2 linked regions of the Planctomyces sp. SH-PL62 genome follow. The protein of the gene in region 2 interacts with the protein of the main gene of each other region in a pairwise test. Links are inferred from orthologs where the notes say so. Each region holds a gene or a part of one and is shown on either strand. Other genes may lie near its edges.

Region 1 (2,921 bases), on a different replicon or contig from region 2:
CTGAGCCGGAGGTTCGGCGAGGCCCAGTTCTACGTCTCGCATCGCGTCGTCGAATTGCAGGGGTGGGCCCGGGCGGTCGACGGTGAGATCATCAGGGCCTACGGCTGGCACGGCGAACACGGCGAGGTTTTCTGGGATGAGGGGCCGCTCACCCAGGAGGAGCAGGTCCTCGGTTTCGGCCGGTTCGTCGATCAGTCGACGGTGGACGGCGATTGGGGAGATCGGACGACTCCCGACGAGCAGGACGTCATGGACCTCGCCGGCCGCTGGAGCGTCACGCCGCAGGAACTGGCCGCCTACGACTCCGAAGGCCCTGGGGTTCTCGGGAAGTTGGTTTGATTCTTCACATCTCGGCCGTCGCGGCAAGGGCGCGGCCGGGCGTCGCCGCGACCATCCCTTTTCGAAAGCGACGAGGGCCAGGGGCGGCTTGCGGCCGCCCCCGGCCCTCGGTTGCTGGTCGTCGCGAGGGGCGCTCAGCTCAGACCTGGAACGAGGAGCCGCAGCCGCAGCTCTTGACGACGTTGGGGTTGTTGAAGACGAACCCGCGCTTCTCCAGCCCGTCGTAGAAGTCGAGGACGGTGCCGTCGAGGTAGGGGTCGAACTTCTTGTCGATGGCGAGCTTGACGCCGAAGTAATCGGCGATGCGGTCGCGATCGCTGGTGTCGGTGTCGAAATTCAGGCTGTAGGAGAACCCGCTGCAGCCGCCGCCCTGGACGCCGATGCGGAGAACGGTATCCTCGGGAAGGCTTTGGTCGGTGATGATCTTCTTGACTTCGTCGGCCGCCTTCTCGGTCAGCGTCACGCCCATCGCACGATCTCCTTTTCTTGCATCTCGCTCGGAACGACTCGGAAACCACCTGAAGCGGCATGGCTCCGCACGGGGAATCATACCACGACGTCAACCTGAAACGTGTTCGCTCGAATTCCGCCCCGCCCCGGCCGTCCAGGCAGCGCTGTGCAGCCGGAGGGTCGAGACGGCGTTCGCCACGAGCTCGATTGCGAAATCGATCTCGTCCGCGGTGTTGAAACGGCCGACGCCGAACCGGAGGCTCGCCCGCGCCGAGTCCTCGTCGCGACCCATCGCGCGGAGGACGTGGCTGGACTCCGGCTCGGCCGAAGTGCAGGCGGCGCCGGAACTCACGGCGATGTCGCGCATCGCCATCATGAGCGCCTCGCCGTCGACGTAGGCGAAGCTGAGATTGAGATTGCCGTCCAGCCTGGCGACCGGATGGCCGTTGAGCGTCACGTCCGACACGCGGTCCCGGATTCCCGCTTCGAGCCGGTCGCGCAGGCCTCGAATTCGGGGAAGGTCCACGCTCCGCTCGCGGATCGCCAGCTCGACGGCCGCGCCGAGGCCGACGATCAGAGGGACGGCCAGCGTCCCGCTTCGCATTCCGCGCTCATGGCCGCCGCCGTCGAACAGCGGCCGGAGCCGGACCTGGGGATCGCGGCGACGGACGTACAAAGCGCCGATGCCCTTCGGACCGTAGAGTTTATGCGCCGAGAGGCTGAGAAGGTCGATTTGGTCGGCTTCGACGTTCAGGTCGAGCTTGCCGACGGCCTGGGTGGCGTCGGTGTGGAAGACGACCCCGCGCTCGTGGCAGATCGCGCCGATCTCCCGGATCGGGTTGATGGTGCCGACCTCGTTGTTGGCCGTCATGACCGAGACGAGGACGGTCTCGGGCCGGAGGGCCTGGCGCACAGCCTCGGCGTCCACCCGACCGGACTCGTCGCAGGGGACCAGGGTCAGCTTCCAATCGTCCTCGCGGGCCAGACGTTCCACCACGTCCAGGACCGACTTGTGCTCCACGGTCGTTGCGACCAGATGATCGCCGCGACGCCGAAGCCCCGGCAACACGCCCTTGATCGCCAGGTTGTTGGCCTCGGTGGCCCCGGAAGTGAAAACGATCTCCCGAGGGGCCGCCCCGAGGGCCCCGGCGACCTGCACGCGGGCCCGTTCCACGGCCTCGGCCGCGTCCCGGCCGAAACGGTGGGAGACGCTCGCCGCATTGCCGTAAACCTCGGTCAGATAAGGCAGCATCGCCTCGACCACCCGAGGATCGGGTTTCGTGGTGGAATGATTGTCGAGATAGACGGCCGACCTGGACACAGAGTGGGACCTCGCCCGGGGCGGATTTTTCGCACCATATTCTGCACTTTTTATCTTACTGGCCGAAGCGCCGAGGATCAAGACGCCGGAAGCGACGGGCCTTCGGATCGTGGCCGAACCTCCTTGAAGAATTCCGGGTTGTGCCGGTTTCCGGGGCCGGGTAGAAAGCCGGTTGCCACGATGCGCGAGGGGGCCGACGGCGGACCAGCCGCCCGGCGCGCCCATCAGGGATGACCAACCACTGGCAATGAGCCGGGCACGGCGGGAGGCCGAAGTGGCGTACGACAAGAAGCAGGCGACGGAGGAGTTCGGTCGCTGGAGCGAGAGCTACGATCGCTGCGTGCTCCAGTGGCTTTTGTTCGGCCCCTCGCATCGTGCCCTGATCCGCCGGATCGGGGCGGTCGCCGAGGGCCGGCCGGCCTCGATCCTCGATGTGGGCTGCGGGACCGGCGTTTTCGCGTCGAGGGTCCGCGAGGCGATTCCCGACGCGAGAGTGGTCGGGGTCGACCTCGTTTCCGACATGCTGACGCAGGGCGCCCACCGTTGGCGGGCCCTCGCCGACGCCGTCCATCCCGTCCAGGGGGACAGCGAGCGACTGCCGTTCGCATCGGGGTCGTTCGACTTCGTCACCTGCGCGAACAGCTTCCACCACTACCCGAACCAGGAGCGGGCCGTGGCGGAGATGCACCGCGTCCTGAAGCCCGGCGGGCGACTGCTGCTGATCGACGGCTACCGCGACGCCCCCTGGGGCTGGTTCATCTACGACGTCTGCGTGACCTACCGCGAGGGCAACGTCCACCACGCCTCCGCC
Region 2 (3,250 bases):
GATGGTCCGAGAGCGTGCCCGGCCTGCGGACCCGCGGGCTCCCTTACGACGACCGGGGCGTCCTGCCGAACGTGATGCTCAACGTCGGCCTGTGGACGGGCGTCCCGGATTTCGACGCCCCCCACCAGCTCGTGAGGGGGACCATGACCGACTTCGTCCCGCCGGACGACGGGCGGGTCCTGCCGCGCGGCCAGTATGCGCCGATCTGCGGCATGAACCTGTGCTTCCGGCGGGAATTCGCCCCGCTGGCGTACTTCCCGCTCCAGGGGGAAGGGTGGCCGTACCGCCGATTCGACGACATCTGGTTCGGGGTGATCGCCCAGAAGGCGTGCGACCACCTGGGCTGGCAGATCACGATGGGCCGCCCGTGGGTGCGGCACGCCCGCGCCAGCGACGTCTATCAGAACCTGGTCAAGGAAGCCCCGGGGATCGGGTTCAACGAGCGATTCTGGCGGGTCGTCGACGCCGTCGACCTCTCGGGCTGCGCGACGCCCTGCGAGTGCATCCGGCGGGTGGGCCAGGACCTGGCCCGCGGGGAGGTCGACTACCTGCGACGCCTGGGCGGGGCGCTCCGGGAATGGTCCGAGCTGTTCCCTCCGAGCTGACGAACCTTTTCGGACTTTCGGAGGTCGTCCCCCTCATGGGCGCGAGCGTCTACGCCGTCGTCTCGATCTACGAGGACCACGGGCTGCTGCCCCACTTCCTGGAGCACTACGACCGGCTCGGCGTGCGCCGGACGTTCGTCGTGGTGCGCACGCCGACGCGCGGCGCCCTGGCGGCCAGGGCCGCGGAGGCGGCCGCGGGGCGGCCGGCCGCGGCGACCTGGGTCGAGTGCGACCGCTTCGCGGACCCCGAGAAGGCGGCGGTCGAAGAACGCGTCCTGCGCGCCGCCGGGGTGGACGCCGACGACTTCGTCATGCGGCTGGACCTGGACGAATTCCACGAGTATCCGGCGCCGCTGGCGGAGGTCGTCGGGCCGCTGGGCCGACGTCGGGACCGGGCCGTCCGGGGCCGCCTCGTCGACCGCGTGGCCGAGGGGGGCGTCCTCGCGCCGGTCCGCCCCGATCCGGACCTCGGGCTCCAGTTCCCGATCGGATGCGAGCTGACGGGCGGCGCGCTCGGCGGGTGGACCCAGAAGGTCATGATCTGCCGCGCGGGCGCCAGGCTGCGGGGCGGCGTCAACCACGACGCCCTCGGCGTCTCCTACGAGCCCCCGCCCGCGGGCCCCGGCGACGGCTACCTGGTCCATCACTTCAAATGGACCGAGGGGGTCGCGTCGCGGCTGCGGTCGAGGCTCGGCGAGGCGGACGTCGGGCCCGAGTACCGGCGCGAGTGCCGCCGGTTCCTCGAGCTCGCGGGCGGGGCCGGCCGGATCGACCTGTCCGACGCGTCGTTGCTCGCCCGGCGGCTCGGCCCCCTGGCCCGCCCGGCGTGACGGCCGTGCCGCTCACGCGTCCCCCTCCAAAGCCCGATGCAGGGCCGCGACGGCGAGCACGGGGCAGTGCAGCTTGTCGGGAGGGAAGCCCTCGAGGGCCTCGGAGAGGCGTTCGGCGGTCAGGGCCCGACATTCGTCCACGGTCCGCCCGACGACCATCTCGGTGAGCATCGAGCCGGCGGCGATGCTCGCGCCGCAGCCGTAGGTCTGGAACCGGGCGGCGGCCACCGTCCGGCCTTCCAGCCTCAGGTGCAGGGACATGAAGGGGCCCTGCCCCGGGCTGCCGGCCAGGCCGACCCGGTCGGGGGCCTCCAGGGCGCCCGAGTTGCGCGGATAGGTGAAGTGGTCCATCAAGACGTCCGAAAATCGACCCATCGGCGATCCTCCCGGGACTTCGCCGGCCCTCCGGCCGGGGTTCAGAGGCGATCCAGCAGCGTCTCGACGCACGGGAACTCGCGGACCCATCGGGAGAGGTCCCGGCGGGCCGGGCCCGGCCCGCCGAAGTAGAGGCTCCGCGAGACGCCGTCGATCACGGCCTCCAGCGCCTCGACGTCCGCATCGAACGGGACGTCGATCTCCCCCATCAGGCCGAATCGGAACCCCTCCGCCGGCTCCGGCAGGGCGAGGCCGCGCTCTCGCAGGATCTCGGCGAAGAGCTCGTGGTGGGACCTCGCCCAGTCGTCCCAGGTCCGGCCCTGCACCGGACGGCCCCGGGCGAGCTTCTCCCGGTGCCGCGAGGCGACCAGCTCCTCCAACGCGTCGGCGTCCCCGGCCGGGTACAGGAGGACCTGGGGCGAGCCTTCGAATTCGGGCACCATGCCCACGCCCGCCGGGGCGATGACCGGCCGGCCGCTGCCCAGGCCCTCGAGCAGGCTCATCGGCCCGCCCTCCACCGTGGCGGGGATGAGCACGTAGTCGACCCTCTGGTAGGCCTCGCGGAGGGCGTCCTCCTCGAGCAGGCCGCCCGTGGCGACCAGCTCGACGAAATCCAGCCTCCGAAGCCGTTCCACGAGGGCCATCCCCTTCCGCGGGTGCTCGAGCCGGCCGACGACGCCGAGGACGAGCTTGGGACGGAAGCGGTAGTAGTCGAACCCCATCGGCACGTGGGTCGCATGGAGGACGCCCCGATCGCGCAGCCAATCCGCGTAGAGCTTCGACATCGAGACGCAGTGGTCCATCCGACGCGCCCGGTCGAGGAACCCCGCTTCGTCCTCGACGTGGGTGAAGAAGCCCACGTCGAGGCCGCCGCTCGGCGCCTCGTAGAGGGCGTAGTTCACGTAATAGGCGATCCCCCCCGAAAGCGGCCGGGGCCGCCACGGCGCGAAGGTCGCGTACGGGAGCTTGGACGCCAGCTTCCGCGCGAGGGAATGCAGGACCCATCGATCCGTGGGCCCGACGATCTGCACCAACGTCATCGCCGCCTCCCGACTCGTCGGATCCTCCACCGCGACGCCGCAAGCCCGGCGGCCGCCGCCGTCATCGTTCGAGGCGGCCGAGCTCCTCCAGGGCGGCGGGGTCGTCCGGCGCCAGGCGGAGGGCGTCGAGCCAGGCCGCGGCGGCCTCCGACGGGCGTCCCCCCCCTTTGAGGGCGTATCCCAGGTGCAGGTGGGTCGACGCGTGATCGGGGCGGAGCCGCAGGGATTCGCGGTAGCAGCCCTCCGCCTCCTCGTGGCTCCCGAGCTGGAGCTTGAGCGTGCCCAGGTTGTGCCAGGCCGAGGCGTCGTCGGGGGTCCGCCCGAGCAGCCGACGGATCGCCTCCTCGGCCTCGGCGGCCGCCCCCGCCTGGAAGCGGAGCTGGCAGGCCCAGCGCATCGC

Evidence for each region.
Region 1: the proteins of VT85_RS25950 (region 2) and VT85_RS06255 interact in binary tests that used the Escherichia coli proteins (3 or more experiments, as listed by UniProt). The link is inferred for Planctomyces sp. SH-PL62 from one-to-one orthologs.

The regions. Positions count from the first base shown.
Region 1 is NZ_CP011273.1:1,614,665-1,617,585, reverse strand. What follows is about bases 5-2,921. They hold VT85_RS06255 (cysteine desulfurase family protein), read right to left. Parts: upstream 2,111-2,921; coding sequence 899-2,110; downstream 5-898. Other genes in these bases: VT85_RS06250 (class I SAM-dependent methyltransferase), read left to right, coding at 2,385-2,921; VT85_RS06260 (HesB/IscA family protein), read right to left, coding at 479-808; VT85_RS06265 (hypothetical protein), read left to right, coding at 5-339. Outside these bases: more of VT85_RS06265, read left to right, coding at 1-4. UniProt on the Escherichia coli protein: Master enzyme that delivers sulfur to a number of partners involved in Fe-S cluster assembly, tRNA modification or cofactor biosynthesis. Catalyzes the removal of elemental sulfur from cysteine to produce alanine.
Region 2 is NZ_CP011275.1:72,348-75,597, reverse strand. Bases 130-3,123 are described here. They hold VT85_RS25950 (iron-sulfur cluster assembly scaffold protein), read right to left. Parts: upstream 1,811-3,123; coding sequence 1,448-1,810; downstream 130-1,447. Other genes in these bases: VT85_RS25940 (glycosyltransferase), read right to left, coding at 2,912-3,123; VT85_RS25945 (glycosyltransferase), read right to left, coding at 1,852-2,850; VT85_RS25955 (hypothetical protein), read left to right, coding at 641-1,435; VT85_RS25960 (hypothetical protein), read left to right, coding at 130-605. In the rest of the region: more of VT85_RS25960, read left to right, coding at 1-129; more of VT85_RS25940, read right to left, coding at 3,124-3,250. UniProt on the Escherichia coli protein: A scaffold on which IscS assembles Fe-S clusters. Exists as 2 interconverting forms, a structured (S) and disordered (D) form. The D-state is the preferred substrate for IscS.